Regions from separate parts of the Streptomyces sp. NPDC091416 genome, predicted to be linked through region 2. Evidence: riboswitches for the same ligand, from Rfam matches in the RefSeq annotation. Region 2 holds a riboswitch; each other region holds the start of a gene.
What was found. A riboswitch is a leader RNA that binds a small molecule or an ion and turns the genes downstream of it on or off. The one in region 2 is predicted to bind cobalamin.

Region 1 (9,680 bases), on a different contig from region 2:
TGCTGGACGAGGCCGGGGCGGCGACCGCGCGCGGGGACGCGGCGGGGATCGCGGCCGCGAACACGGCCTTCCACGCGGAACTCATCACCATGACCGGGAACCGGCTGCTCCAGTCCTCCTTCCAGCCCTCCCTCGGCCTGATGCACTGGCTGTTCCGGCTCACGGGCACCGAGCGCGGCGCGGAGCAGCACTGCGCTGAGCACCGGCAGATCTGCGACGCGATCGGCGCCGGCCGCCCGCGCCTCGCCGAGGCGCTGACGTTCTCCCACATCGACATCCGGCGCGAGCCCGTCATGCGGTCTCTGGCCCGGACGCTGCCCGCGGACTGATCCCGGACATGGACGACGGCCTGCTGAAGGTTGCACTCGGTACCGGTTTCTTCCCGTACCCGCGCACGCGCGTGCCGATCCTCCAGCCGGAGGGTGATGGTGGCGGTTCGTCTTCCTCTGCCTGCTGTCGCGGATCCAGGCGGCCGAGGACGCGGCGGACCGGATCGACTGGGAAGTCCGGTGGACTCGACAGCTGCGCGGGCCCACCAGCACGCCGCCGGCGGTCCGGGACCGCGGTCACCCGCACGGACGACGACTTCACCGTCCGGCCGCGCGCGGGGTGGCCCGACAGGCCGACCGGGGCCGCCCCGTCCTGCTCATCCGGTCCAAGGCGCACCTGGGGCTTCAGCCGGGGTAGGGGCGCGTTGGCCGGTGGCGGGATCACTGGCCCCCTCCGTCCCTTGCCTGGGGGAACGATTCGGGACGGAGGGAGCACGAGCAACCGGACACGGAGCTAGTTGAACGGGTCCAGCGTGATGTACGCCTGCTGCGGGTCGCCGTCGTGCACAAGCGATTCGTGCGCGCCCACGTCGTCGAAGGCGAAGCCGTAGGCCTTGCCGTCGGCCATCTGGGCGTGGATCTTGGCGGAGTAGTGATTGGTGACCGCGTCCTTGTAGAAGTTCGCGTTGTTCGCGTCGGGCTGGTTGGGATTGCTCAGCAGCGTCGACCGGTTGTAGCCGGCGCACAGTGTGCGGGAGATGGGCCCCCGGACCAGGTCGTTGGGCGCGTCCAGGAGTTTGTAGCAGCCGAAGACGCTGTCGGAGTCGGGCTTCTGGAAGCTTGTGACGACCGCTCCCGAACCGTTGGTGAAGTTCATGGTGTTGCCCTGGACCCGTCCGAAGTACTTCGTGTTCGGCTGGTCCTTGAACGGCTGGACGGTCAGCGTCTGCGAGGAGTACTTGCTCCAGACCCGGTTGATGTAGTCGTTCATGACGGAGGCCGGCAGCGCTCCGGCTTCGATGCCGTGGCCGGGGGCGAGCGCGCGCAGGATCGTCCCGTCGGAGCGGGTCCTGATGAGCCCGCCCCAGCCGCCGGGCTGGCTGCGCAGGGAGTCGAAGAACGCTTTGTAGCCACCGGGCTTGAGGTGGCCGGTGCTGAGGGTGGTGCCGTTCGGGCGTTTCACCCCGACCGCGTAAGGCGCGGAGAACATGTCGACCTGCGTGCTGTTGATCCACAGGCCCGCGTCGTTGAGCGTGTACTCGGTCCAGTTGAAGAGGATGTTCGCGTTCGGGTCGCTCGGGTTCTGCACCGCGGGCTGCACCAGACCACCGGTGGTGAGCTTGAAGACGAGCTTCTGCCCGTAGGAGAAGTAGACCCGGCCGGAGAACTTCGGCATCCGGATCGTCTTCGACTGCCCGTTGGCCGGGCCCGCGATGGACGCGTCGGGAGCGGGCGTCGGAGGGTTGCCGCCGACGGGCCACGGATGGAAGGCGCCGCTGGCGTCGGCCCAGCCCTGGCGCCCGGACGAGAGTTCGGTGCCGATGACGTAGACGTGCACCTGCTCGCCGCGCCCGGAGTTGTTGGTCAGCGTGAGCGGGATGGTCGTGGGGACGGCCGCCGCCTCGGTGGCGGCCGTGACCTGGGTGGCGACGAGACATCCGCCGGCCAGCGCGAGCGCGGCAGCCAGGGCGGCGGTCCTGGGGCGGGCTCGGCGCGTACGTGGGGCGGAAGGAAGGTTGGCAGACAAGCTCTACTCCTCATCCGGAAGGCCGTGCTGTGGAGGTAGCCAGTGCGAGACACCTGGTGACTCTGAGAGCGCTCTCAGGCGACTTCCTGGAGCGTATCGACCGGTCAGGGACGCGTCAATGTTCTGGTCTGGACCACGATCCCGCACGCCCCGTGGCAGCGGAACACCGACGGGGGCCGGTGCGGGACGGGCTGCTGCCGCCGTTGCCGCTCTCGTCGCCGGGACGGACGGGGCCGGGTCCTGGTTCCCTGACCCCACCGCATCGGCGACGGCCGCTAGACGTTCGAGGGGGCCGACCTGCAACTCCCGCTCACCGAACCGGAGAAGGGCGAAGCGATTCACGGCCTGCTCCGGTGGGTCCCGTGGCGTCTGCGGGCCCGAAGCGGGGCAGCGCTGAGGCTGGCCGGTGTCGTCCGCCCGCAGCCGGGCCGTCCCTTCCTGCTGGACGTGACCGCCGGGTACCGGCTGGGGCCCGACGGCCTGGATGTCATGGTCTGCGCGACCAATGCGGGGGACCGAGCCGCTTCCCGCGGCGTCGGGCAGCACCCGTATCCGACGCTCGGTGCCGGTACGGTCGACACGGCCCTGCTCACCGTGTCCGCGCGGGAGCAACTCCTCACCGGCCACCGGGGCCTGCCCGCCGGCCAGGAGCCTGTCGGGCAAACGGACTTCGGCTTCCGCGCGGCCCGCCCCATCGGCTCCCGGCAACCGGACACCGCATTCGCTCTCGGCCGTGGCGACGACGACGTGGCGGTCGTACGCCTGGCGCAACACCTCGGGACCCGCGGCGTCGCTGTCCGGCTGGGGGAGGGCACCCGTCACGTACGGGTCCGCATGGGCGACACGCTGCCTGGGGCCGAACGCCGCCGGGGCGTCGCGGTGGAGCCCATGTCATGCCCGCCGGACTCCTTTCGCAGTGGTCTCGGTGTCCATGTACGGGGGAAGGGAGATACCCATGTCCTCCGGTGGGGGCTCACGGCACGGCGGCCCACGTGAACGTGCAGGCCGCTCGCGTGTCGCTGCGGTTGAGCCGGCCGGGGGAGGCCGCTGCGCCCAATGGCCCAACGGCGGCCCGGCGGATCCGCCGCCGCGATGGACCGGTGGTTGCCTGAACCGCGCCTGCCCGCCTGCCAGGCGAAAGCCGGTCGTACCGGAGCGGGCCAGCGAGGAGACGGAGACGTCATGGATTCCCACGCCGAGGCATCGCGGGTGAGTGGTCTGCCCGCCGGCCTGCTGAAGGGGCAGACCGCACTGGTCACGGGCGCCAATTCCGGCATCGGCAGGGCCACCGCCGTCGGACTCGGCCGGGCCGGGGCCGACGTGGTGGTCAACTATGTGAGCGGCCGCGAGGCCGCCGAGGAAGTGGTCCGGGACATCACCTCGCTCGGCGTGCGCGCGGTGGCCCACGAGGCCGATGTGTCGCAGGAGACCCAGGTGGCCGAGATGGTGGATCGCACGGTCCGGGATTTCGGGACCCTCGACATCCTCGTCGCCAACGCCGGTATGCAGCGAGACGCCCGGTTCACCGAGATGACGCTCGCCCAGTGGCAGAAGGTGCTCGACGTCAACCTCACGGGCCAGTTCCTGTGCGCACGTGAGGCGACCAAGGAGTTCCGCCGACGCGGTGTCGTCCCCGAGGTGTCCCGGGCGGCCGGGAAGATCATCTGCATGAGCTCGGTGCACCAGGTCATCCCCTGGGCGGGGCACGTGAACTACGCCTCCTCCAAGGGAGGCGTGCAGATGATGATGCAGACCCTGGCCCAGGAACTCGCGCCGGAGAAGATCCGGGTGAACGCGGTCGCCCCCGGGGCGATCAGAACCCCCATCAACCGCAGCGCATGGGAAACCCCCGAAGCCCGGGAGGATCTCCTGCGCCTCATCCCCTACGACCGGATCGGGGACCCCGAGGACATCGCCCACGCCGTGGTCCTGCTCGCGTCCGATCTCATGGACTACGTCGTGGGGACGACGCTCTACGTCGACGGCGGCATGACGCTCTTCCCCGGGTTCGCCACGGGCGGCTGACCTCCGCAGGTCCCGGGCGCGGCGTCCGCTCAGGTCGGTGGCCGGTGGCCGGTGGCCGGGACTCGGCACCGCGCCCCGTCGAACGCGCCGGGACGCTCTCACCGGCAGTTCCCGGCCGTGTGGCCGGGTGGCCGTGCGGTACTCCGGTGACGGCCGCCACGCCCGCGGGACGGATGGGTGAGCAGCGCGTGAGGCAAGGCGGCGTGTGGGGCAGGGGATCGCGGATCGGGAGACATCGGCGCCCGGATCCGTCAGCCGGCCACGCCGACGGCCTTGGTGACGAGATCGACCAGCGAGTCCACGAAGCGGTCGTCGGGCAGCTCCATCTCGCCGATCAGCCGGAAGACCAGGGGCGCGGCCACGAGAGTGGCGGCGGCCCGGACGTCGGTGTCGGGGGCGACGTCGCCGCGGGCGATTCCGCGTTCGAGGACGCGCCTCGTCTCGCTCATGATCCGCTCGGTGTACTCCGCGTACTGGCCGCGCGCCGCGCCCGCATCGGCCGACGCCGCGATGAGGCCCGCGAGCAGCCGGTTCGAACCCGGCAGCCGGTAGGCCTCCAGCCGGGCGGTCAGCACGAAGCGGAGCTCGGCGCCGAAGTCGCCCAGATCGGGCACCGAAAGGACGCCGATGCGGGTCTCCGCGGCGGCGATGATCAGATCCTGCTTGGTGGGCCACCGCCGGTAGATGGCCGGCTTGCTCACCCCGGCCCGGGTCGCGACGACGTCCATCGTGACCGCCGCCATCCCCTGCTCGGTGACCAGCTCCACGACCGCGTCGAGCACGGCTCCGGTGACCCGTTCCTCGCGCGGTCGCCCCGGTCCCCGTACGGCCCCGCCGGCTTGCCTCTCCCTCATGTGCAGAGCCTACGGCCCCGGCCGGGACCGGCCGTCACCGCGCTCACTTCCTCATCACGACGGGGCGACTTCTCATCAGGACGGGGCGACGCCGTCGGCATACGATGGGGCGTCGGTGCCGAAAGGGGCGTAAAAGTGGATGAATATCCCCTGATCGAGAACCACGGTCTGATCGGAGACCTGCAGACCGCGGCTCTCGTGAGCACGGACGCGACGATCGACTGGTTCTGCTGTCCGCGCTTCGACTCACCCAGCGTCTTCGGCGCTCTCCTCGATCACCGCAAGGGCGGTCACTTCACCGTCCGTCCGGTCGCCGACACCTATACCAGCAAGCAGCTCTACCATCCCGACACCGCCGTCCTCGTGACGCGCTTCATGACCGAGGCCGGCACCGGTGAGGTGGTGGACTTCATGCCGGTGACCGGCACGAAGGCGACGGACCGGCACCGTCTGGTCCGCATGCTGCGCTGTGTCCGGGGCAGCATGGCGTTCGAAGGAGAGATCGCTCCGCGCTTCGACTACGGCCGCGCACCGCACGAACTGCACATCACGGAGCGCGGGGCCCTGTTCACCTCACCGGACGTGAATCTCGCCGTCCACGCCGTCCGCGAGCCACAGGACGAGCGGCTGCTGAACATCCTCTCGGGCGACAACGACCTCCAGTTCAACCTGTCCCTGCGGGCCGGCCAGCAGCGCGGCCTGGTCATGGAGTCGTCCCCGGACGGGCCGCCGCACGAGGTCTCCGTGGCGGAGTTCGAGCAACTCTTCGACGAGACCGTCCAGTTCTGGCGCTCCTGGCTGGGCCAGTCGACTTATGCGGGCCGGTGGCGGGAGGCGGTGGAACGCTCGGCCGTGACGCTGAAACTCATGACGTACGCCCCCACCGGCGCCCTGGTGGCAGCCCCCACGGCGGGCCTGCCCGAGCAACTGGGCGGAGAACGCAACTGGGACTACCGGTTCACCTGGATCCGTGACGCGTCGTTCTCGGTGTACGCGTTGCTGGGCCTGGGGTTCAGGGAAGAGGCCAGGTCGTTCATCAGCTGGCTGCACGACCGCGTGAAGGAAGAGGCCGGTCACGAGGGCGGCACCGGGCCCCTGAACATCATGTACCGCGTCGACGGCTCCTCCGATCTGGTCGAGGAGAGCCTGGAGCACTGGGAGGGCTACGCCGGCTCCGCCCCGGTCCGCATCGGCAACGGAGCGGCGAGCCAGCTGCAACTGGACATCTACGGTGAGGCGCTCGACAGCATCTACTTCGCGCATCAGCACGGCATGCACCTCGACACGCGGGGCTGGGCCGCGCTGCACACCCTTCTCGACTGGCTGGTCGATCACTGGGACCAGCCCGGTGAAGGCCTGTGGGAGACCCGCGGCGGCAGGAAGGACTTCACCTACGGCCGAGTGATGTCCTGGGTGGCCTTCGACCGCGCCGTCCGTATCGCCACCGACGACGGCCGTCCGGCGGCCCGCGGCCGCTGGGTGGACGCCCGTGACACCATCTACCAGCAGGTGCTCAACCGGGGCTGGGACCCGGCGAAGAAGGCCTTCGTCCAGCACTACGGCGACGACGTGCTCGACTCGTCCCTGCTGCGCATGCCGACCGTCGGCTTCATCACGCCGGACGATCCGATGTGGCGGACCACGCTGGACGCGATGGAACACGAACTGGTCAGCGACAGCCTCGTCTACCGCTACAACCCCGAGGCCTCGCCCGACGGGCTGAGCGGGTCGGAGGGAACGTTCTCCCTGTGCACGTTCATGTACGTCGACGCCCTGGCGCGGGCCGGACGCACCGACCAGGCCCGGCTGGTCCTGGAGAAGATGCTCACCTACGCCAACCATCTCGGCCTGTACTCCGAGGAGATCGCCCTGACGGGGCGTCAACTCGGTAACTTCCCGCAGGCGTTCACCCACCTCGCCCTGATCGACGCCGCCATCACGCTGGACGCGAGGCTCAACGCGGCGCGCGGGGGCCGGCGGGGAAGGGCGTGAAGTCCCACGCGGGGAGTATCCGTCCCCGCCGGCGCGGTGACCGGCGCTTCCGGGCCACCGTCACCGCATCCCCGCCTCCGGTACGAGCGGACGGCCGCAGCGCAGGTTCCACCGCCCCGACCTGCCGCTGAGCTCCGTCACCGTCAGTGGTGCCACGTCCAGTCGCCAGAACGCCGGTGGCGGGAGGGCCAGAGCGCGGACGACCGCGGCCCGGATCACGGCAGGCTCGACCACGCCCAGGACCCGGCCCGGGCCGTCCCCGGGCAGGGAGTCGAGCCACGCGCCCACACGGCCGCAGAGTTCCAGCAGCGACTCGCCCCCGTGCGGAGCGGCTTCCGGGTCCGCGAGCCAGGCCGCCACGCCGTCCGGCTCGTCCGCGCTCACATCGGACAGCCGCGCACCCGACCAGCGGCCCATCTCCCAGTCACGCAGGGCATGTTCGGTCTCCGTCCGCAGCCCCAGTGCCTTTGCGGTGCCGTTGCAGCGGAGGGACGGTCCTCGCACCCACTGGTCCGCGGCCGGGACCGAGCCGGCGGCGGCAGCAGCCCGGGCCGGCCGGAGTCCGGAGCCGTCCAGGGGTGCGTCACCGGCGAACCGGGCCTCGCGCAGCGCCCCGTTCATCCCCGGTGAGATCAACATCACCCGTACCGTCATACCCGCCCTCAACTCCCTGAACAGTGGCCCCGAGGCCAAGCACACCATGGCATCCAGGGCCCTGCGGCCCGCCCGCGGGCACCATGGCGGCCGTCACGCCCAAGCGGTATGGTCGCGACGACACGACGAGGGTGTGACGGAAGTCCGGTGAGAATCCGGCACGGTCGCGCCACTGTGAACCCGTACCCGTACGGGAAGTCAGACCCAGCACCCTCGTCTCAGGCACCACGATCGGGACGCGTGTTCCCTCAGGAGGTTCTGCCATGGCACAGAGTGCTGCCCCCGCCACGGTCACACCCGCCATCACCCCCATCTCGCTGAAGGCACTCGCCCCTTGGGCGGTCTTCTTCGGCGTCGTCATGCTGATCCTGCTCTACTTCGTCGGCGCCGAGCAGGGCGCCACCGCGCTCATCTCGGGCGAAGGCGTGCACGAGTGGGTCCACGACGGCCGTCACCTTCTCGGTTTCCCCTGCCACTGATCCATCCGGCTGATCCAGGGGAATCCCTCATGAACTCCATATCTGTCAGAGCTCTGCTGGTCCGCGGCATGCTGGCCGGCCTCGTCGCCGGTGCGTTCGCGCTTGCGGTGGCGTACTTCCTCGGCGAGTCGCGCGTCGACGCGGCCATCGCCCTCGAAGAGGCGCACAGTCACAGTCACGACCACGGCGGCGAGGAACTCGTCAGCCGGGGCATGCAGGCCACCGGCGGCCTCGCCACCGGTGTGCTCGTCTTCGGCGTCGCCGTCGGCGGCATCGCCGCACTGGTCTTCTGTTACGCACTCGGCCGGCTGGGCCGCTTCGGCCCCAGAGCCACTGCCGCGCTGATCGCGGGAGCCGCCCTGCTGACCGTGTACATCGTTCCGTTCCTGAAGTACCCGGCGAATCCGCCGGCCGTCGGCAACCCCGACACCATCGGCGAACGCACCACGCTGTTCTTCCTGATGGTCGCGCTCAGCGTGCTGCTGGCGGTAGCCGCCGTGATCCTCGGCAGACGGCTCGCTCCGCGCCTGGGCAACTGGAACGCCACCATCGCCGCCGCTGCCGGCTATGTGCTGGTCATCGGCCTCGCCTATGCCTTCCTGCCCTCCTTCAACGAGGTCGGCAAGGACTTCCCGGCTTCCCTGCTGTGGGAGTTCAGGCTGGCCACGCTCGCGGTGCAGGCCACGCTGTGGACGACCTTCGGGCTCGTTTTCGGCTACCTCACCGAACGGCTGCTCACGCCGGGACCGGAGGCGGTCACGGGCGGGAGCGCGAAACGGCCGGTCACGGTCGGCTGAGTGGTCCGGCAGGGCCCGCCGGGGGAGATCAGGCCTCCCCGGCGGGCCCTGCCGCGCAGGGACGGCGGCTCACGCCTGCGCGGCGGGACCGTCCCAGTCGATCCGGTAGTACCTCAGCAGCGCGTCCTCCTTCACGAGGCGCATGCCTGCCGCGGTCATGACGTTCTGGGAGGCGATGTTGTCGAGGTCGGCGTCCCCGTGCACGGACGCGATGCCCTGGTCGCGGGTGAACCGCAGGAGCGCGCGGAGCGCCTCGGTGGCGTACCCCATGCCCCGCGCGGACGGCACGATGCCGTAGCCGATCGTCACGTGCCCCTTCTCGTCGGGCGCTCCGTGGAACCCGGCTCCGCCGATCAGCACACCGTCCTCGCGGCGCCGTACGTCGTACGAACCGTAGGGAGTCGGGTCGCCGGTCCCGGCACAGGTCTCCAGGAACCGCTGCGCCGCCCGCATCTCGCCCGGCAGAGGATAGTCGGGAGCCCAGCGAGCACCGTCGGCCGGTTCTCCCGCCGCCACCCGCTCGGCGTCGGCAACGGTCATCGGGGAGAGGATCAGCCGCGGCGTGTCGAGTGGGGTCATGCTCTGTGGGGTATCACGCGGTGCGGCCGGGCCGCACCCGCATATCCGGGTGCGGCCCGGAGCGCCCGGCGGTCAGGAGCCACCGGCCGGGGTGAATTCCCCGGACAGCGCGGCCGCCATCCGCAGCTGCGTGTCCGCCTCGGCCTGCCGGCCCTGACGCTCCAGCGTGCGGCCGAGCATCAGCCGCGCGTACTGCTCGACCGGGTCGAGTTCCAGCACCGTACGCAGCTCCGTCTCGGCCCGGACGAGGCGCGCCGAGTGGTAGTAGGCCCGCGCCAGCAGCA
Region 2 (9,680 bases):
CCCGGCCGGCCGTACGGAACCCCGGTCGTCAGCGCGCGGCCGCGACGGCCGCGGCGTCCAGCCCGGCCCGGGGGCTGGACAGGACGGGGATCCGGGTGACCGAACGGGTGACCGCGCCCGCCATCGAGACCTGGGCCAGCACGATCACATCGGCTTCCGTCACAGCGTCGGCCGCCGCCGCCACGAGATCCAGGTAGCCGTCATGGTCACCGGCCTCGAAGCGCGCCCAGGCGCCGTCGACCAGGACGGTGCGCACCTCCAGGCCCCGCTCCCCCGCCCGCTCGGCCTCCTCGGCGATCAGCGCGCGGGTCGGTTCCAGGGTGGCGTGGTGCGCCGCCAGGACGGTGACCCTCCGCGCGCGGACGGCGGCGGCAGCCATCGGCCGGTCGATGCGCAGGACCGGGATGCCGAGCCGCGCCCCGACGGACTCGGCGACCCCGCCGATCGTCGAACACGTACAGAGCACCGCGGTGGCACCCTCGGCGGCGGCACGGTTCACCAGTGCCTCGACGTCCCCCGCCACCGCCTCCGGCCCCAGCACGCCCGCGCGGTCGAGCAGGTCCTCGTACACGAGGTGACGCACGACGAGGCCGGGGTGGTGGGCGTCACGCAGCGCGTCGAAGACCGGGACGTGGACCGGGGAGGTGTGCAGGAGTGCGAGGCTCATCCGCGCCACGCTACCGACCGCCCCGGCCGCGCCCGGCAGGCGTCCACCAGCCGGAACAGCGCTCAGTAGAGCTCGGGACGGGTGGCGAGCTCCTTCTTGGCCCGCTCCACCAGCTCCGCCGGGGCCTCGGGGGCCTCGTCCGGGTGGCGCGATGCCCACTTGGCGGCGTACGGACACAGCGGGACGACGGGGACGCCCTCGCGGGCGGCCATGGAGTAGAACTCCTTGACCAGGGCGCCGGCGATGCCCTTCCCCTCGTGCTCCTGCTCCACGACGGTGTGCACGGCGACGAGCGCCGCAGGCACCCCGTCCAGCACGAAGTACACGATGACCCCGGCGGCCTCGCCGTCCACGTACGCGAGCAGCTTGCCCGCCGCCCGGTCGTCGCGGATGTCGGGACCTGCCTGCCCGGACTGCTCGGCCATGGCGAATGCTCCCTCGCTGTGCCAGGCGCTTCAGCGCGCCGCGGGGACGGCGTGCGGGCTGCGCTCGGTGTCGGAACCCGGAACGGGCGCGGAGGCGTCGGCCCCGAGCTCGACGATCCGGTTGCCCTCGTCGACATGGACGATACGCGGAACCAGCCCGCGCGCCTCGGCGTCGTCGACCTGCGCGTAGCTGATCAGAATGACCAGGTCACCCGGGTGCACCAGATGCGCGGCAGCCCCGTTGATCCCGATCACACCGGAGCCGCGCTCGCCCTCGATGACGTAGGTCTCCAGCCGGGCACCGTTGTCGATGTCGACGATGTGGACGAGCTCGCCGGGCAGCAGGTCGGCGGCTTCCATCAGCGCGGCGTCGACCGTGACGGACCCGACGTAGTGCAGGTCGGCCTGGGTGACGGTGGCGCGGTGGATCTTGGACTTGAACATCGTTCGTATCATTGAGGTACTCCTGGGCATCGGCTCCCTGCCTGCGTTTTTGCAGGTCAAGTGCTGTTCCCGCAGCTTACAACGAACCGCAAGTCCGGGTAGCTGTTGCCAGGTTTTCAGGACTGATGCTGACCACTTGCTGACTGACCTCAACGCCGGAGCCGGCGGCGGGCTGCGCCTGCGGCAGCTGAGCGCGCTGCCGGGAGCCGCACCGGAGCGGCTACCCCCTCGTCCTGCGGGTCGCACTCCCGGGCCACGGCCGTGCCAGAACCGCGCAGCACGCAGGGGCAGATGGCACCGGCCGGAACTCCTGGTCGAGTGAGCACGCCGGGGCAAGGCCCGAACGGCAACATGCCCGCGCCATCGACTCCGAAGTGCCCTTGCCTCCTGCTCAGCCGTCGTCGCCCGGAGCACCGCTCACGATGATCCTGCGACCGGTGACGCGTCGCGGTGAGAGCACCATGACGTGCTCGCGCTTGTCCCCCGCCCAGGGTGGCGAGAAGGCGGACTCCCTGAGCCGACGAGCGGCTTCCTCGTCCGCCACACCATGAACGGGCCCGACGAGCAGCACACTCCATCCTCTGCTGAAGGCGCCGTCGATGTGATCGGCCTCGAAGGCGATCTCTGTGCCGTCGGCCATGGCGAGGGAGGAATGCTCCGCCGTGCTGAACACGACCTCGCCGTCCAGCACCTGGTAGTTCAGCGGCAGCACGACCGGCCCGTCCGCACCGGACAGCGCCACCCTCCCCACGCCGTGGTCGCCGAGCAGAGCCCAGGAATCCGATACGTCGAGTTCCACCATTCGGGCTCGCCCAGCCGCTCTGGCCAGCCCTGCCGGCAAATCCCCGGCCGCGCCCGTCAGCTCCTCAACCGTAGTTTCGAGGGCGTTGGCCAGCCGGAGGAGAAACCCGATGCCAGGCGCTGCCGAGGAGTGCTCCTCCACGTACTCGATGTAGCCGGGCGCCGCAGCTGCGCGCAAGGCGACCTCCTGCCTGGACAGGCCGAGCTGCTCGCGACGCGTGGCAACACGCCGGCCGATGTCACCTCTCGCCGAATGCGGTTGTGAGGGCATCCCTGGAGCTCCCTGTCCATCGACACGTCGTACGAGTACAAGCCAACGCTAGCCAGAGCCGGAGCCACGCGCAGGACGGACTACACCCTGCGCGCCCCGACCGAACGGGCGCCGCGTCCAGGCTGCAGCCCGGCTGACCGAGCCGAAATGCTTGATGCGGGACCCGGCCTCACTCGCGCCGGGCCCCGGGAGCGACGTCCCGCACTCGTCGACCGCCGTCTCCCCTGAAACTCCCCCGCACCCCGCCCCGCACACAGGAACGGCACAACTCGCCCTGGCAGCGGCCGGCGAACGAACCGCTGCGTCAGTGCTTCCCGAGGGGCACCGATCTCTCGCGGTGGCCGTCCACGGACCTGGAGGCCGTCGCCATGAACAACCGGCGCCGCAAGCTCCTCGTTCGGCGGGCGCCGGCCGAAGTCGCCGACCCCGCGTCCGGCGCCGGCCTCTGCCTGATCGCCTGCACCGGCTGGGACCCGGCGCAGGCGAGTACCGCGACAACCTCGCCGGCTACGCCACCCCTCGCACCAAGCACTCCTCCGGCGAAAGCCCGTCGTCGCAGTGACGTTTTCGGCCACGGCTTCGCTTGGTTGGAGGAGGGACCGCCAGGTCCCCCGCCGGGCGTCCCGATGAGGCTCCCGGGAATGACGGCTGGGGGCTGAAGTGGGTTCGGGTGGGGAACAGAGGCGTACCTTGTCGGCCGGCGAAATGCGCGTGGGGGTGGCTGAGTTCGTGCGAAGGGTGACAGCGCGGAACCGCTTGCCCCTGGATTACTCGGTGGCGAGCCTCCGAGTGGTGGACCGCATCACCGATGGGCTTCGCGGGTTCCATCTCAGTAGCGACAACTAGCATCAGGAATGAGGTCAACATGGAAAGGGTCGACGAACTCCTCTCCATCACCGGTTGGCAATCCGAGCCGCAGGAGATCGACTGGAATGAGGTCGAGCGTAAGTTCGAAATATCCCTCCCGGTCGACTTCAAAGAAATCAGCGAACTTTTCGGTCACGGCGCCTTCAGCGGGTACCTGAAAGTGCTGCCTGTGAACGGAGCAGATCCGGAGGGGATGCTCGGGAGATGGAACTCAATGAGAGAGTGCGCGGATAAGACGCCCCTTTCCGGTCCGTTCGACCCGTACGAGGTGTTTCACGGAGAGATTGGCCTCATCCTCTGGGGTAATTCGATGACAGAAGCGCAGTACTTCTGGCTCGCAAATGCCTCGTCAAGCCCCGAGAAGTGGCCCATCGTTGCCAGAACCTCACCTCTCGACGATTGGCATCAGTTCGATGAGATTTCAACCTCGGAATTCATCTGCCGAATCCTCAAGGATCCAGAGTTCCGCCCTTTCTCGATTTCGAGAAAAGTCGAGCGCCCATTTTTTGAAGCCTACCGCTAGCCTCTGTCTTTCATAGCGAAAGATAGAGGTCAGGCCGCGATGCACTTTCGTAGCCTGCATCGCTGGTCAAGAAGTATGGATGAGGGTGTGGAGTTGCGCAGAAGGCAACTCCACACCCTCTCGGTGTACGAAGCCATGAGAACGTGTGAGAGCGGATAGAACACAAGAACCTTAAACGGGGGATGACTGTTGAGTATCGAATCCCTAGAGGATGCACTGCCGCGGCTGGGCGGCACATCGTCTTGAGGTTCCACCGCGCATCAACTGGCAAGAAATCTTCAATGGGTCGATGGCAACCGCATCCTGCTTCTCGGGCCGGCTGCGTTGAGTCTGGCGCACGACGTGGGCGGTCGATTTGCCGGACGGAGGCACGGTCTCCACCGGGTTCGAGAGGTGCTCGCTGCGAGCCGCGTTCAGTACGGCGTCCAGGGCGACGTCCTCGGCAGGTGTGTAGGCGGATCCCGCTCCCGTCACATCCCGGGATCTGGATAGCGACGTCCGAACAACCCTCGACCCTCTATGGTGGCCGGTGCAGCTGGTTCGCCCTGCCCGCCAGGCAGACGCGTCGCAAGAGGGAACCCGGTGGGAATCCGGGACTGCCCCGCAGCGGTAAGCGGGAACGATCGCCGTCATGAGCACTGGATCCGGTCGGATCTGGGAAGCGACGGCCAGTAGGAGTCTGCCCCGGCAGGCGCGCCCGCAAGTCCGAAGACCTGCCCGTTGCCCGTACGTGACCACTCGCGTACGGATATCCCGGTGACCTCGTGGGCGGGTCGGCGTACATACCAGACAGAGCCTCACGCCCAGGGCGTGCACGTGTTCCGTCTGGTTCGTCATCCCTTCGCGCCCGTGTCCTGTCTCCGGGATCTCAAGGAGTCGTCTCGCGAAGGAGATTTCCGTGACAGCGCAGCCCGCATCCGCGGCAGCACGAGCCACCGTGTTCGGCTACCCCCGGCAGGGTCCGAACCGGGAGCTGAAGAAAGCCACCGAGGGCTACTGGAAGGGCCGGATCACCGCCGACGTCCTCCGGCAGACAGCAGCCGAGCTGCGGCGGTCCAACTGGCAGGAATTGGCGGACATCGGCGTCCACGAGCTCCCCACCGGAGACTTCTCCTACTACGACCACGTCCTGGACACCAGTGTCATGGTCGGCGCCGTCCCGCAGCGGCACCGTGAGGCCGTCCATGCCGACGCGCTCGACGGCTACTTCGCGATGGCGCGCGGCACGCAGGACGTCGCCCCGCTGGAGATGACCAAGTGGTTCGACACCAACTACCACTACCTCGTGCCCGAGCTCGGCCCCGACACCGTGTTCAACGCGGACTCCACCAAGCAGGTCACCGAGTTCAAGGAAGCCCTCGCGCTCGGACACAGGGCCCGGCCCGTGCTCGTCGGCCCGGTCACCTATCTCCTGCTCGCCAAGCCCGCCCCCGGGGTGCCGGCCGGCTTCGAACCGCTCACCCTGCTCGACCGGCTCCTTCCGGTCTACGCGGAGGTCCTCGCGGATCTCCGAGCCGCCGGCGCCGAGTGGGTTCAGCTCGACGAGCCCGCCCTGGTCCAGGACCGCACCTCGGCCGAGCTGAACGCCGCCGCCCGCACCTACCGGCACCTCGGCGCCCTCACGGACCGGCCCAAGCTGCTCGTCGCGTCCTACTTCGACCGGCTGGGCGAGGCTCTCACCGTCCTGGCCAAGGCGCCGGTCGAGGGCCTGGCGCTGGACTTCACCGACGCGGCGGCGGCCAACCTCGAAGACCTCGCCGCTGCCGGCGGGCTCCCTGGCAAGCGGCTCGTCGCCGGCGTCGTCAACGGACGCAACGTCTGGATCAACGACTACGAGAAGTCCCTGGCAACCCTGGCCACGCTCCTCGGCCTCGCCGACCGGGTCGATGTGGCCGCTTCCTGCTCCCTGCTGCACGTCCCCCTCGACACCGCCGCCGAACGGGACATTGAGCCGCAGGTCCTGCGTTGGCTGGCCTTCGCCCGGCAGAAGACCGCCGAGATCGTCACGCTGGCCAAGGGGCTGGCCCAGGGCACCGGCGCGGTGACCGCCGAGATCGCTGCCAACCGCGCCGACCTCGCCTCCCGCTCCGACTCTCCCATCACCCGCGACCCGGCCGTACGGGCCAGGGCCGACGCCATCACCGACGCCGACGGTCGCCGCTCCCAGCCGTACGGGGAGCGGGCCGCCGCCCAGCGGGCGCACCTCGGGCTTCCCCTGCTGCCGACGACCACCATCGGTTCGTTCCCGCAGACCGATGAACTCCGCACCGCGCGCGCCGACCTGCGCGCGGGCAGGATCGACTCGGCCGGGTACGAGGAGCGCATCGAAGCCGAGACCCAGGAGGTGATCGCCTTCCAGGAGAAGACCGGCCTGGACGTCCTGGTGCACGGTGAGCCCGAACGCAACGACATGGTCCAGTACTTCGCGGAGCAGCTGACGGGGTACCTCGCCACGCAGCACGGCTGGGTGCAGTCATACGGCACCCGTTACGTCCGCCCGCCGGTCCTGGCCGGCGACATCTCCCGCCCCGAGCCGATGACGGTGCGCTGGACGACGTATGCCCAGTCCCTCACCGACCGGCCCGTCAAGGGCATGCTCACCGGACCGGTCACCATGCTCGCCTGGTCCTTCGTCCGCGACGACCAGCCGCTCGGCGACACCGCCCGGCAGGTAGCCCTCGCCCTGCGGGACGAGGTGAACGACCTGGAGTCCGCCGGCACCTCGGTCATCCAGGTCGACGAGCCCGCTCTGCGCGAGACCCTGCCCCTGCGCGCCGACGGCCATCCGGCCTATCTGGCCTGGGCGACGGAGGCGTTCCGCCTCACCACCAGCGGCGTACGGCCGGACACCCAGATCCACACCCACATGTGCTATGCCGAATTCGGCGACATCGTCCAGGCCATCGACGACCTCGACGCCGACGTCATCAGCCTCGAGGCCGCCCGCTCCCACATGCAGGTCGCCCGCGAACTGGCGGAGCACGGCTACCCGCGCGAGGCGGGGCCCGGCGTGTACGACATCCACTCTCCCCGGGTGCCGAGCGGCGAGGAGGCGGCCGCCCTGCTCCGCAAGGGACTGAGGGCCATCCCGGCGGAGCGGCTGTGGGTGAACCCGGACTGCGGGCTCAAGACCCGCGGCTGGCCCGAGACCCAGGCGTCCCTGGAGAACCTCGTGACAGCGGCCCGCACGGTCCGAGGCGAACTGCCCACCTCCTGACCGGAAGGCTCCGAAGGCCGGGGCGCCGACAGGCGCCCCGGCCACAGCGCAGCGAGCACGGGTGGCTTGGACATACCTCTGGCTTGCTGAATGCCAGGACGTCCGTGGGAGGAATGCCCCCAGATGAGTACCGAGCTCCGGCATCTTCAGGTCATCGGCATCGGAACCGGTGACCCCGACCATCTGACGTTGGCCGCCGTCAAGGCCATGCGAAGAGCGGATGTCTTCTTCGTTCTGGGCAAGGGCAACCAAAAGGACTCCCTCACCCGGTTGCGACGGGACATCCTCGACGAGCACGTACGGAGGCCGTATCGCGTAGTAGAGGCCGACGATCCCTGGCGCGACCGTTCCCAGAACCAGTTCGCGGGGTACACCGACGCGGTTCACGACTGGCGTCGTCGGCGTGCCGACGTCTGCGAGGAGCTGATCCGCGATGAGCTGACCCCGGGGCAGTGCGGTGCGTTCCTGGTCTGGGGTGACCCCTCGCTGTACGACAGCACCATCGCCATCCTCGACGGCATCCGAGCCCGCGAGGAGGTGGCGTTCTCGTACGAGGTGATTCCCGGGATCAGCAGCGTCTCCGCCCTGGCGGCCCGACACCGCATCAGCCTGAACCGGATCGGCGGGCCGGTCCACATCACCCCGGGCCGACGGCTCTCCGAGACCTTCCCGAACGACGACGGCGACATCGTCGTCATGCTCGACGCGCGCGAAAGCTTCCGGCACCTGGCCGGCAGCGGCATATGGATCTACTGGGGCGCCTATATCGGCACGCCTGACGAGATCCTGGTCTCCGGACCGCTCGACGAGGTCTCCGGCCGCATTCGCCGGATGCGAGCCGAGGCGCGGGCCGAGCACGGGTGGATCATGGATACCTATCTGCTGAGGATCAACACCGACGGCGCCGAGGGCTGATCCAGACGCCCGACACCACCTCACTTCCCGTCCGGCGGCGCCGGACGGGAAGGGGTGAAGCGGACCGGCACCTGGAAGCGGGCGCGTCGCGCGGCCCGGGCTCACGTGCGTTCAGTACGAGGTGGCCGATGAGTCGGCCCGGTCCGTGGCAGGTGGCGTGACCGCCTCGGCCGACCTCGACGAGGCTGATCGGCGACATCGCCGACGGGAGCTGGCCGGCGGGTGTTCGCGCCGTGTAAATGATCACAGGAGGATGGGTCAGAAGGAACAGTCGATTCCCGGCACGATCCTGCTTCCGCTCGGCGATCCGGCGAACCATGCTCTTCTGCGCCACCTCGTAGGGCACTTCCCCCAAGTCGATCCGTTCGATGCTCCTCACCGTGTGCCGGCTTCGGCTTGCCAGGGTGGACCTTGGCGAAGTGCCTGACGGGGTTGAGGTGCCGGCTGTACGGACGACCGTGGCAACGGGGTCGCTCGGGCCACCCGTCCTGCCGGCGTAGAGCTGCGGGAGGCGGGATCGGTCGAAGCCTGGTGGCACGGGGTCGCTCGGGCCACCCGTCCTGCCGGTGTCCGGCAACCGGGCCGGCTCATGGGTGCCGCAAGCAGCCGGTGACCCCGCCCCGGAGCCCCGCCTACTGTTGCCCCGTACGTGAGCTGGGCATACGGAGGTAGGGAACATGGTGGACGAGACGGCACGTGCAGGCGCCGGGCACCGTACGGAAGTCTTCGTGTGGCTGGGTCTCGCGCTGCTCCTGGGCGCGCTGTCGGCCCTGGTACTGATTCCCCAGGCCCAGCATCAGCGCTCGCTCCGCGACGGTGTGCGCGCCGACGCCACCATGCATACCCGCGGTACGTGCGCGCTGGGACAGTGCAAGGTCGCCTTCGAAGCGCAGGACCGCACCGTCGTGGCGGCCTTGCCCCCAGGCAGCAGTGGCAGCAAATACCCCGTGGGCGCGCACCTCACCGTCCGGTACCGGGCGGACGATCCGCAGACAGTCGCCGCCGCGGCCGACGTGGAGGGCGGTGGGGCAACCTTGCTGGCCGCCTCGACCGGCGCGGGCGCCGTGTTGTTCCTGCTTCTGCCGGTCATGAAGACGGTGGCCCGAGCACGGCGGCGACGCGCGGCGTCCAGCGCCGTTGGATGACGCGCCCGCCCCACATGCCGATCACCGTGCTCCTGACTTCGACTCGTCAAAGTGACGCCCAGCAGAGGCGCAGACGCCTCCATCTCGGCTCCCGCCGCAACCCCCTCTGAGACGTCGGTGGCGACCACGTCGGCTGAGTCACTGCCCGGCGCGGACAGCGCCGCACCGGCCGCTCGCGGGCAATCGTCCACTCCGGCCACTGCTGCTCGTCCATCGCGAGCTCGGCCCGGATACGGTCCGCTTCCTCACGCAGCCCGTCCACACGACGACGAGCGGCACGCACGTGCTGGTCCAGCGGTCCGGCATCGCCTGGGCCGACTCCGCCTACGCCGGACAACTCGTCGATTGGTCCAAGAAGTACCTACGTCTGACCGTGAAGACCGTCAGCCGCCCCAAGGACGCCAC
Region 3 (9,680 bases), on a different contig from region 2:
GCCGCCCGCAGCCCCGGCAGCGCGTTTGCCGTCCCGCCCCACACCTGCGAGGCGCGCAGCACCGCCAGGACCAGGTTGACCCGGGCCTCGTCGGCCGGACCGCCGCCCAGGATGTGCAGACCGTCGCGGATCTGGACGTCCTTGATCTCGCAGAGGTAGCCGTCGATGTGCATGACGAACGAGTCGAAGGCGTCCTCGCCCGGCTGTTCGTCGACATGCAGGTCGTGGTGCAGCTCCGCGGCCTTGACCAGCGTCCAGATCTGCGCCCGCACCGCGGGCGCCTTCGTCGGGTCCAGGTCGCTGACCAGCGCGTACTCGTCGAGCAGCTGCTCCAGCTTCGCCAGGTCGCCGTACGTGTCGGCGCGGGCCATGGGCGGGACCAGGTGGTCCACCACGGTGGCGTGGCCGCGGCGCTTGGCCTGGGTGCCCTCGCCCGGGTCGTTGACGATGAACGGGTAGATCAGCGGCAGTTCGCCGAGCACCGCGTCCGGGCCGCAGCCGGCGGACAGGCCGAGGCCCTTGCCGGGCAGCCACTCCATCGTGCCGTGCTTGCCCATGTGGACGACGGCGTCCGCGCCGAACGTGTTCTCCAGCCAGCGATAGGTGGCCAGGTAGTGGTGCGAGGGCGGCATGTCGGGATCGTGGTAGATCGCGATGGGGTTCTCGCCGAACCCGCGCGGCGGCTGGATCAGCACCACCACGTTCCCGAATTGGAGCGAGGCGAGGACGATGTCGTCGCCGTCCACGTACAGCGAGCCCGGCGGCTCGCCCCAGTGCTCCAGCATCGAGTCGCGCAGCCCCGGCTCCAGCTTCGCGAACCACTCCCGGTAGTCCGCCAGGGGCACCCGCGCGGGGGCTGCCGCGAGCTGCTCCTCGGTCAGCCACTCCACGTCGTGGCCACCGGCGTTGATGAGGCGGTGGATGAGCTCGTCGCCGTTGTCCGGGTGTTCCGCGACCCCGTACCCGGCGTCGCGCAGCGCGTCCAGGACACGGACCGCGGAGGCGGGTGTGTCCAGGCCGACCGCGTTGCCGACACGGGAGTGCTTGGTGGGGTAGGCGGTGAAGACCAGGGCGAGCTTCTTCTCGGCGTTGGTCTTGTGCTTGAGGACGGCGTGACGCACGGCGATCCCGGCGACGCGGGCCGCACGTTCGGGGTCGGCGCGGTACACCGGCACCTCGTCCGGGCCCTGCTCCTTGAAGGAGAACGGGACCGTGATCAGCCGTCCGTCGAACTCCGGGATGGCGACCTGCATCGCCGCGTCCATGGGGGACAGCGCGGCGTCCGACGCGTCCCACGCCGCCCGCGAGGACGTCAGGCACAGCCCCTGCAGCACCGGAACGTTCAGATCGGCGAGCGCGCCGATGTCCCAGGCCTCGTCGTCGCCCCCGGCGGAGGCGTCCGACGCGCGGGTGCCGCCGGCCGCGAGGACCGTGGCGACCAGGGCGTCGGCCCGGCCGAGGAGCTCGTACAGACCGGCGTCGGCGCCGCGCAGCGAACCGCAGTACACGGGCAGGGCGTTGGCGCCGCGCGCCTCGACGGCGTCGCACAGCACGTCGACGAACGAGGTGTTGCCGGAGAGTTGGTGCGCCCGGTAGAAGAGCACGCCGACGGTCGGGCGGCCTTCGGTGAACGTACGGCTGCCGTGCAGCCCCCACTCGGGCATCTTCTGAGGTCCGGCGAAGCCGTGCCCGGTCAGCAGGACGGTGTCGGAGAGGAAACGGGCCAGTTCGACGAGGTTCCCCGGGCCGCCCTCCACCAGGTAGCGCAGCGCCTCGGCGACGACGCCCGCCGGTACGGACGACTCGGCCATCAGCTCCGCGTCCGGCACGGTCTCACCGCCGAGCAGCACGGTCGGGATGCCCGACGCCCTGAGCGCGGCGAGGCCGTCCTCCCAGGCGCGCCTGCCGCCCAGCAGGCGGACCACGGCGACGGAGGAGCCCTCGATCAGTGCGGGCAGCTCCTCCCGGACGTCGATCCGGGTCGGGTTGCCGATCCGGTAGGGCGCGCCCGACGCGCGGGCGGCGAGGAGGTCCGTGTCGGCGGTCGACAGCAGCAGCACGGTGCTCAGCGGGGCGTTGAGTGGGGCGTTCATGCGCGTGCTCCAGGGGCTCCGGGGGCGATGAAGGGAAGTCCTGCCGGTGCGCCCGACTCGATGAGTCGCCACAGCGCATCGGTGTCCGCGTGTTCTTCGATCAGGTCGCCGAGGCGGTCGAGCTGTTCCTCCCGCAGCGCGGCGAAGCAGGTGTCGGGGGCGGGCACGAAACGGCGGCCGGCGGCCTGCGCGATCTCGGTCAGGAAGCGGCGGCGGAAGGTGTCGCTCTCCAGCGAGCCGTGCCAGTGGGTGCCCCACACGGCGCCGGACCGGCAGCCGTCCAGGCGCTGTCCCCGGCCGTCGGTGAGGAAGGGTTCGCCGCCGCGCACGTCCGCGACGCCGTGGTGGATCTCGTACCCCTCGACCGGGGCGCCGAGGGCCTCCCCGGCCGGGCGGGCGAGGGTCTTCTCACGGTCGAACCGGATGCGTACGGGCAGCAGGCCGAGCCCGTCGACCTGCCCGGCGCGCGACTCGACGTCGTCCTCGATGTGCTCGCCGAGCATCTGGTAGCCGCCGCAGATGCCGAGGACCGGGCGGCCTTCGGCGGCGCGCCGCAGCAGTGCGTCGGCGAGCCCGCGCTCGCGCAGCCAGCCGAGCGCCTTCACGGTGCCGCGGGTGCCGGGCACGATGACGAGGTCGGCGTCGTGGAGTTCCTCGGCGCGGTCCACGAACCGTACGACGACGCCCGGTTCGGCGGCGAGCGCGTCCACGTCCGTGAAGTTCGACATCAGCGGCACGGCGCACACGGCGATGCGCAGGATGTCCTCGCCGTGCGGCGGCGCGACGGCCGACTCGCGTACGGCGCCGCGCAGCGAGACCCGCAGGCCGTCCTCCTCGTCGATGCCGAGGCCGTGGGCGAAGGGCAGCACCCCGTACGTCGGACGTCCCGTCAGATCGCTCAGCATGTCCAGGCCGGGCTCCAGCAGCGAGACGTCGCCGCGGAACTTGTTGACCAGGTAGCCGGCGATCAGCGCCTGGTCCTCGGCCGAGAGCAGCGCCGTCGTACCGAAGAACGAGGCGAAGACGCCGCCGCGGTCGATGTCGCCGACGACCACCACCGGGAACCGTGCCGCCCGTGCGATGCCCATGTTCACGATGTCCGTGCGCCGCAGGTTGATCTCGGCCGGACTGCCCGCCCCTTCGCAGATCACCGCGTCATACGTGCCCCGAAGCTGCTCCAGGCAGTCCACGACGGTGGACAGCAGCGATTCCTGCCGGCCGCCGTGGTAGCCGCGGGCGCTCATCTCGCCGACCGGACGGCCCATCAGGACGACCTGGCTGGAGCGGTCGCTGCCGGGCTTGAGCAGCACCGGGTTCATCAGCGCGGTCGGCTCCACCCGGGCGGCCTGCGCCTGCATGGCCTGGGCGCGGCCGATCTCGGCGCCCTCGCGGGTGACGAAGGAGTTGAGCGACATGTTCTGCGCCTTGAACGGAGCCACCTTCACGCCCCGGCGCACCAGCCAGCGGCAGATGCCCGCCGTGACGACGCTCTTGCCCGCGTCCGATGTGGTGCCGGCGACCAGCAGTCCGCCGCTCATGTCGGTCTCCGTCCTGAGATTAGGGATCCTGCGAGTCGGGATCCCGGGAGCTGATTTCCCGCGATTCGAGATCCTGGGAGTCCGGATCCGTGGGTGCGGGCGCCGGTGGTGCGGGCCTCCGCGATCCTGCGTGCCGCGAGCCCCGCGCCGAGCCGGGCCGCCACGCTCACGCCGAGGGCCAGCGCGCTCACCCGGCGCGACAGCCGTACGGCCCGCTCGATGTCGGCGGGTTCCACCGCGCGGCCCGCCTCCCCGTTGAGGACGGGGCGGTGCTCGACCCGGCCGCCGTAGGCGAGGGTCCCGCCGAGCCGCACGCCGAGCGCGCCGGCGAACGAGGCTTCCACCGGGCCCGCGTTGGGGCTCGGGTGCTTGGCCGCGTCCGCCCGCCACGCGCGGACGGCTCCCCGAGGACGCCCCCCGGCGGCCACGGCGAGCAGGGCCGTCAGCCGGGCGCCCGGCCAGCCCGCGAGATCGTCGAGGCGGGCCGAGGCCCAGCCGTAACGCAGGTAGCGGGGCGACTTGTGACCGACCATCGCGTCGAGCGTGTTGGCGGCCCGGAACCCGACGAGACCGGGGACCCCGCCCAGAGCGCCCCACACCAGGGCGCCGACCACGGCGTCCGAGGTGTTCTCGGCGACGGATTCCACGACGGCGCGGGCGATCTGCGGACCGTCCAGGGACTGCGGGTCGCGGCCGCACAGATGCGGCAGCCGCTCCCGGGCCAGGCCGAGGTCCCCGGCGGCGAGCGCGCCGCCGATGGAGCGGGCCTCGCGGCCCAGGGACGTACCGCCGACGACGGACCAGGTGGCGGCGGCGGTCAGGGCGACGGACGCGACGGGGTGGCGGCGCAGGGCGCGGGAGGCCAGCGCGGCACCCCCGGCAGCGCCTCCGGCGCAGACCAGGGTGTGCAGGGCGCCCCACCCGCGGTGGTCGCGCCACAGACGGCGTTCGACGCCTGCCGCGGCCCGCCCGAAGGCGGCGACCGGGTGCCCCCTGCGGGGGTCACCGAGCAGCAGATCGCCGATCAGACCGGCCGTGGCGCCGTACGCGAAGATGCGATCGGCACGCACGGTTCAGCCGGCCGTTGCGCCTCGAAGGACCTCAGGACCTGTTCTGCGTTGCACAGGAAGGGACGCACGGCAGCCGGGCATGGCGATATGTCCTCACTCAGGGTCCGCGCCCTGGTTCGACGTGACGGCGACGAGAGTCTCCTGGCTTCCGGATCCGCAGTTACCCCGGCCTTCCAGTCCGCTTGCGTGGACCGTGACTTCCGTGGTGGGGACTGCTCCCCGGTGACAGTGGCGGGACCGCGCCGGATTCGCACCGGCTTCCTCTGCTGTCGCCGTAATGGCTCCGGCAGTCCACCACGCTCCGCGAACGCCCGTCAACTTGCCGTTGACCTGCGACGGCGCAGTGTGCGCAGACGCACATCGGGCCGGACACACCAGAGGTGCGTCCGGCCCGATACGGGTGGGAGTGGTGGGGCTCAGGCGGTGATCAGGCGACGATCAGGTAGATGCCGTAGGCCACGGCCGCGGCACACAGTCCGAAGCAGACGTACGCGCCGACGCGGGCCGGCACGACCGAACCGCCCGCCGCCGGACCGTCCGCCGAGCCGCCCTGTGCGGCCGGTCCGGGCTGCTTGGAGAGTCCGACGATGCCGAGGGTGAAGAGGCCCACCAGTGCGACGGTGGCGACGAGGGAGACGCCGAAGACGGTGCCGAGGGCTGCCCAGTCGATGTTCATGGGGATCTGTCCTTAACCGAGGCTCTTAGACCGTGGCGGGTCGGGCCGGGTCGGCGACCGGCCCGGCGGGGGCCGGGATGGTGGCCGTGAGGTCGTGGGGCTGAGCGGCCGCCGCGGTGGGCGGCGGGCTGACGGCCGCGATGGCCTGGGTGACGACGCCCGCGGGCTCGGCGTCCTCGCCGGCCGGGGCGACGTCGTCATGGCCGACGGGCTTGCGCCGCGACAGCATCCAGATCGCACCGGAGCCCGCGACCAGCAGCGCCGCGACGACCACGACACCCCAGGTGCCCTGCTTGGTGAGGAGCTCCGCGCCCGCGCCGACCAGACCGGCGGCCGGCAGGGTCAGGCCCCAGGCGACGAACATCCGCGTGGCGGTGGACCAGCGGACCACACCGCCCTTGCGGCCGAGGCCCGCGCCCATGACCGCGCCGGAGCACGACTGGGTCGTGGAGAGCGAGAAACCGAGGTGCGAGGAGGCCAGGATGACGGTGGCCGCGCTGGTCTGGGCGGCGAATCCCTGCGGCGGCCTCAGCTCGGTCAGGCCGCTGCCCATGGTGCGGATGATGCGCCAGCCGCCCAGGTAGGTGCCGAGCGCGATGGCGAGGCCGGCGGCGACGATGACCCAGACCGGCGGGTTGGCGCCGGGGGAGAGGACGCCGCCGGTGACCAGGGCGAGCGTGATGATGCCCATGGTCTTCTGCGCGTCGTTGGTGCCGTGCGCGAGCGACACGAGCCCGGCCGAGGCGATCTGGCCGGCGCGGTACCCCTTCGCGGTGGCCTTCTCCTGGGCGCCGCCCGTGACCTTCCCGCCGATGCGGTACGTCAGCTTGGTGGCCAGCAGCGCGGCCAGACCGGCGACGACCGGCGCGGCGACCGCGGGGAGCAGCACCTTGGTGACGACGGTGCCGCCGTCGACCGACGACCAGCCCGCGGACATCACCGCGGCGCCGATCAGGCCGCCGAACAGTGCGTGCGAGGAGCTGGACGGGAGGCCGACCAGCCAGGTCAGGAGATTCCACAGGATGGCGCCGACGAGCGCCGCGAAGATGACCTCGGTTCTGAGCCCGTCTTCGTTGATGATCCCGCCGGAGATCGTCTTGGCGACCTCCACCGACAGGAACGCGCCTACGAGGTTGAGAACGGCGGACATGGCCACCGCTGTCTTGGGTTTGAGTGCGCCGGTCGAGATGGTGGTGGCCATCGCGTTGGCGGTGTCGTGGAAACCGTTCGTGAAATCGAACACTAGAGCTGTCACGATCACAATCGCGAGCAGCAGCGTGATGTGTTCCATTTACCCAGGCAATCGTTCGACGTCAGTGGCACGTGGACCGTAGGCAATCTGGGTGAACGGAAGATGAACTGGGCAGGGCGTTGTGGTGACCCCAACCGGAGTGCCGCCGCCCTTTTCGTCCGTCGGCTGACGGCGGGATTCCGGTACGGGCCGGTGTGGGCCCGGAATCCGGCGTCCGGGATGGTCGTTGGGGGAGGGGTGGCAGAGTGCCGCTCATCCGTTGAAAGGATCTTCGTATGAGCGACGAGTGGCGGGATTCGATCGAACAGGCCTGGGGTGCGGTCGTCGCCACCGCCCGCCGGACGGCCTCCGAGGGACTCGTCGTCGGCACCTCGGGCAACGTCTCGGCGCGGGTCGGCGGGACCGTTCTGGTCACCCCCAGCGGAGTGCCGTACGACCGGCTCCGTCCCGAGGACCTGACCGGCGTCGATCTGGGGGGCAAGCAGATCCTCGGCACCCTGGCTCCCACCAGCGAACTTCCGCTCCATCTCGCGGTGTACCGGAACACCGAGGCCGCTGCCGTGGTGCACACCCACGCGGTGCACGCCACGGCCGTCTCCACGCTGGTCGCCGAGGTGCCGTCGGTGCACTACGCCGCAGCGATGCTGGGCGGTCCCGTCCGGGTCGCCGCCTACGCCCGCTACGGCACGGACGAACTGGCCGAGAACATGCTCACGGCCCTGCGCGGCCGCACCGGCTGCCTGCTGGGCAACCACGGCACGGTCACCTATGGCGCCTCCCTCGACGAGGCGTACGACCGCACGGCCCAGCTCGAATGGCTGTGCCGCCTCTGGCTCACCGCGAGCTCGCTGCCCGGCCGGACCCCGGCCCTGCTCACGCCGGAGCAGCTGAGCGACGTCGGCGAGGCGCTGAAGGGCTACGGCCAGCCGCGCGGAGACCGGTAGGGGACCCGGTCGGCGTGGAGACACGGGTAAGGAACCCGGCCCCCGCGGAGACCGGTAGGGGGCCCGGCCGGCGCACCGGACGGCCCCCGCCCACTGGCAGCGTGCGGCGACGCCCCGGAGACTGAAGCCGTGCGCCCCGCTACAGCAACGGCAGCAGCCGTCACCACGATCCTCGGCGTCGGCGCGGCCGCGGTCGCCGCCGGCCGGTACGCCGGCGACGTCGCCCTCAAGGCACCGTCCGGACGCCCCCTCCCCGCCGACCGCCGGCTGACCGTCCACGCGACGGCGGCCGGGCAGGTCACCCTCACCCGGTCCTTCACCTCGCTCCGGCCGGGCACCTACGGGCTGGTGGGCGACGACGTCCACGCCGTCGTGGGCCCGGTGATCGACCAGGCCCACGAGGCGGCCGACACCGTCGTGCGCCGGCTGGAGCGCGTGAACCACGGCATCCTGCGCCCCGGCGCCAAGGTCCGCATCACGCCGGAGCTCCACAGCGGCGACCCCGCCACCTCCCTCGGCCTCGCCTTCCGCGAGGTCGAGATCCCCGGGGAACTCGGCGGTCTGCCCGCCTGGTTCGTACCGGGCCCCCGCGACACCTGGGTCATCACCGTGCACGGCCTCGGCACCACCCGGGAACACCCGCTGAACCTGACGGCCTTCCTGCACGGACAGCAGCTCCCCGTGCTCGGCCTCGCCTACCGCGGCGACCCCGGGGCGCCCCGCTCCCCGGACGGGCTCTCCCACCTCGGCGAGTCCGAGTGGCGGGACCTGGACGCGGCCATCCGCTTCGCCGTGCGCTACGGCGCGGAGAAGGTCGTCCTGCACGGCTGGTCCACCGGCGCCTCGATGGCCCTGCACGCCTGCGTGAACTCCGCGCTGCGGGACCGGATCTGCGGCCTCGTCCTCGATTCGCCGGTGCTGGACTGGCAGGCCACGCTGCGCGCCCTGGCCGCCGCCCACGGCGTCCCCTCCGCCCTGCTGCCCCTCGCCGTCCGCGCCGCCCAGGGGAAGACCGGACTGCGCGGAGCCCGGCTGCTCGACACGTCGCTGCCCGCGACCCTGCACGCGCCGACGCTGATCTTCCACGGACCCGACGACACCCTGGCCCCGTGGCAGCCGTCCCGGGAACTCGCTGCCCGCCGCCCCGACCTGATCGCTCTGCACGCAGTTCCCCAGGCTCCGCATGCGGCGATGTGGAACGCCGGCCCGGCTCGCTACGAAGAGACGCTGCGGCGCTTCCTCACGCCCCTGATGTGAGCTGATGTGCTGCTTCGGCCGATTGGTCCCGGCCGGTGCGGCACCGTCCCGACACCGGTGATCCGGGTTCCGTTTGGGCTTTCGGGCCGTCAGAGGCAAGACTGCTCCCCGTGACGTCCCGTACCCCGCGCGACTCCAGGCTGCGACTTGTCCGCCCGCGACCCCTCGCCACCGCTCGCAAGGCCGTGACCACCCGGCGCGCCAGGCCGGCGCCCCGCCCGCCCGAGGGCACTCCGCCCCGGGCGGAACTGGCCCGTCAGGCCAGGACCGCTCTCGATGACGCCGTACGGATCGCCCGCTGGGCGGCCGGCGGCGCGAGCCCCGGCACGCCGCCCCTGGCCGCCCAGGCCCTGGAACGGGCCGCGGCCGCGCTGGCGCTGTCCCCGGCCCAGGTGCGCTCGGGCTGGGACCGGGCCCGGCTCGCCGGCCTCGTGGAACTGCACGGCGAGACCGCCCGGCCCGGCTGGCGCCTGCGTGCCTGGGACCGCGACGACTCCGCCGTGCTCCGTGGCTGGGTGGCGCTCTTCGACGCCTGGTCGCTCGTCCACCCCGCGCCCCAGGACATCGAGTCCACCGCGGTCGCCGAGGCCGTCGAGGCCGTGCCCCAGGTGCTCTCGCTCCTTCAGCTCTCGGCCGGCCCGGTCACGGTGCCCGCCCTCCTGGACCTGCTCGGCCAGCGCGTGGCGGAACTGCACGAGGAGCGCTGCGAGGTGCCGTACGGGCCGCAGCCGCTGCCCGCCCCCGCCGAACCGGCACCCGCCGCCCACCCCGCCGCACTGGTCGCCCTCCTGCTGGACTGGGCCCTCGACGGGCTGGCCGCGGTCGGTGCGCTCACCCTCGGCGCCGGGAC

Region 1: linked by a shared signal. The riboswitch ahead of ACIQMX_RS28070 (CbtB-domain containing protein) and the one ahead of metE (5-methyltetrahydropteroyltriglutamate--homocysteine S-methyltransferase) in region 2 are both predicted to bind cobalamin.
Region 3: linked by a shared signal. The riboswitch ahead of ACIQMX_RS23130 (cobalamin biosynthesis protein) and the one ahead of metE (5-methyltetrahydropteroyltriglutamate--homocysteine S-methyltransferase) in region 2 are both predicted to bind cobalamin.

Annotation. Positions count from the first base shown of each region.
Region 1 covers NZ_JBIVTU010000010.1:166,946-176,625, forward strand. The annotation lists gene ACIQMX_RS28035 (GntR family transcriptional regulator) at 1-329, shown strand, start outside; gene ACIQMX_RS28040 (glycoside hydrolase family 64 protein) at 784-2,016, opposite strand; partial or broken gene ACIQMX_RS28045 (hypothetical protein) at 2,311-3,012, shown strand; gene ACIQMX_RS28050 (SDR family oxidoreductase) at 3,199-4,041, shown strand; gene ACIQMX_RS28055 (TetR/AcrR family transcriptional regulator) at 4,293-4,895, opposite strand; gene ACIQMX_RS28060 (glycoside hydrolase family 15 protein) at 5,031-6,887, shown strand; gene ACIQMX_RS28065 (histidine phosphatase family protein) at 6,948-7,541, opposite strand; adenosylcobalamin (AdoCbl) riboswitch at 7,666-7,759, shown strand; gene ACIQMX_RS28070 (CbtB-domain containing protein) at 7,805-8,020, shown strand; gene ACIQMX_RS28075 (CbtA family protein) at 8,050-8,817, shown strand; gene ACIQMX_RS28080 (GNAT family N-acetyltransferase) at 8,887-9,396, opposite strand; gene ACIQMX_RS28085 (tetratricopeptide repeat protein) at 9,469-9,680, opposite strand, start outside.
Region 2 covers NZ_JBIVTU010000024.1:20,433-30,112, reverse strand. The annotation lists gene ACIQMX_RS39460 (aspartate/glutamate racemase family protein) at 29-667, opposite strand; gene ACIQMX_RS39455 (GNAT family N-acetyltransferase) at 730-1,092, opposite strand; gene panD (aspartate 1-decarboxylase) at 1,123-1,548, opposite strand; gene ACIQMX_RS39445 (helix-turn-helix domain-containing protein) at 1,928-2,608, opposite strand; partial or broken gene ACIQMX_RS39440 (IS30 family transposase) at 2,875-3,027, shown strand; gene ACIQMX_RS39435 (hypothetical protein) at 3,474-3,998, shown strand; cobalamin riboswitch at 4,518-4,734, shown strand; gene metE (5-methyltetrahydropteroyltriglutamate--homocysteine S-methyltransferase) at 4,897-7,215, shown strand; gene cobF (precorrin-6A synthase (deacetylating)) at 7,339-8,130, shown strand; gene ACIQMX_RS39420 (DUF3592 domain-containing protein) at 8,808-9,275, shown strand; partial or broken gene ACIQMX_RS39415 (transposase) at 9,580-9,680, shown strand, end outside.
Region 3 covers NZ_JBIVTU010000007.1:442,497-452,176, forward strand. The annotation lists gene cobN (cobaltochelatase subunit CobN) at 1-2,069, opposite strand, end outside; gene ACIQMX_RS23125 (cobyric acid synthase) at 2,090-3,631, opposite strand; gene ACIQMX_RS23130 (cobalamin biosynthesis protein) at 3,628-4,701, opposite strand; cobalamin riboswitch at 4,836-4,966, opposite strand; gene ACIQMX_RS23135 (hypothetical protein) at 5,129-5,377, opposite strand; gene ACIQMX_RS23140 (inorganic phosphate transporter) at 5,403-6,668, opposite strand; gene ACIQMX_RS23145 (class II aldolase/adducin family protein) at 6,905-7,573, shown strand; gene ACIQMX_RS23150 (hypothetical protein) at 7,703-8,830, shown strand; gene ACIQMX_RS23155 (hypothetical protein) at 9,016-9,680, shown strand, end outside.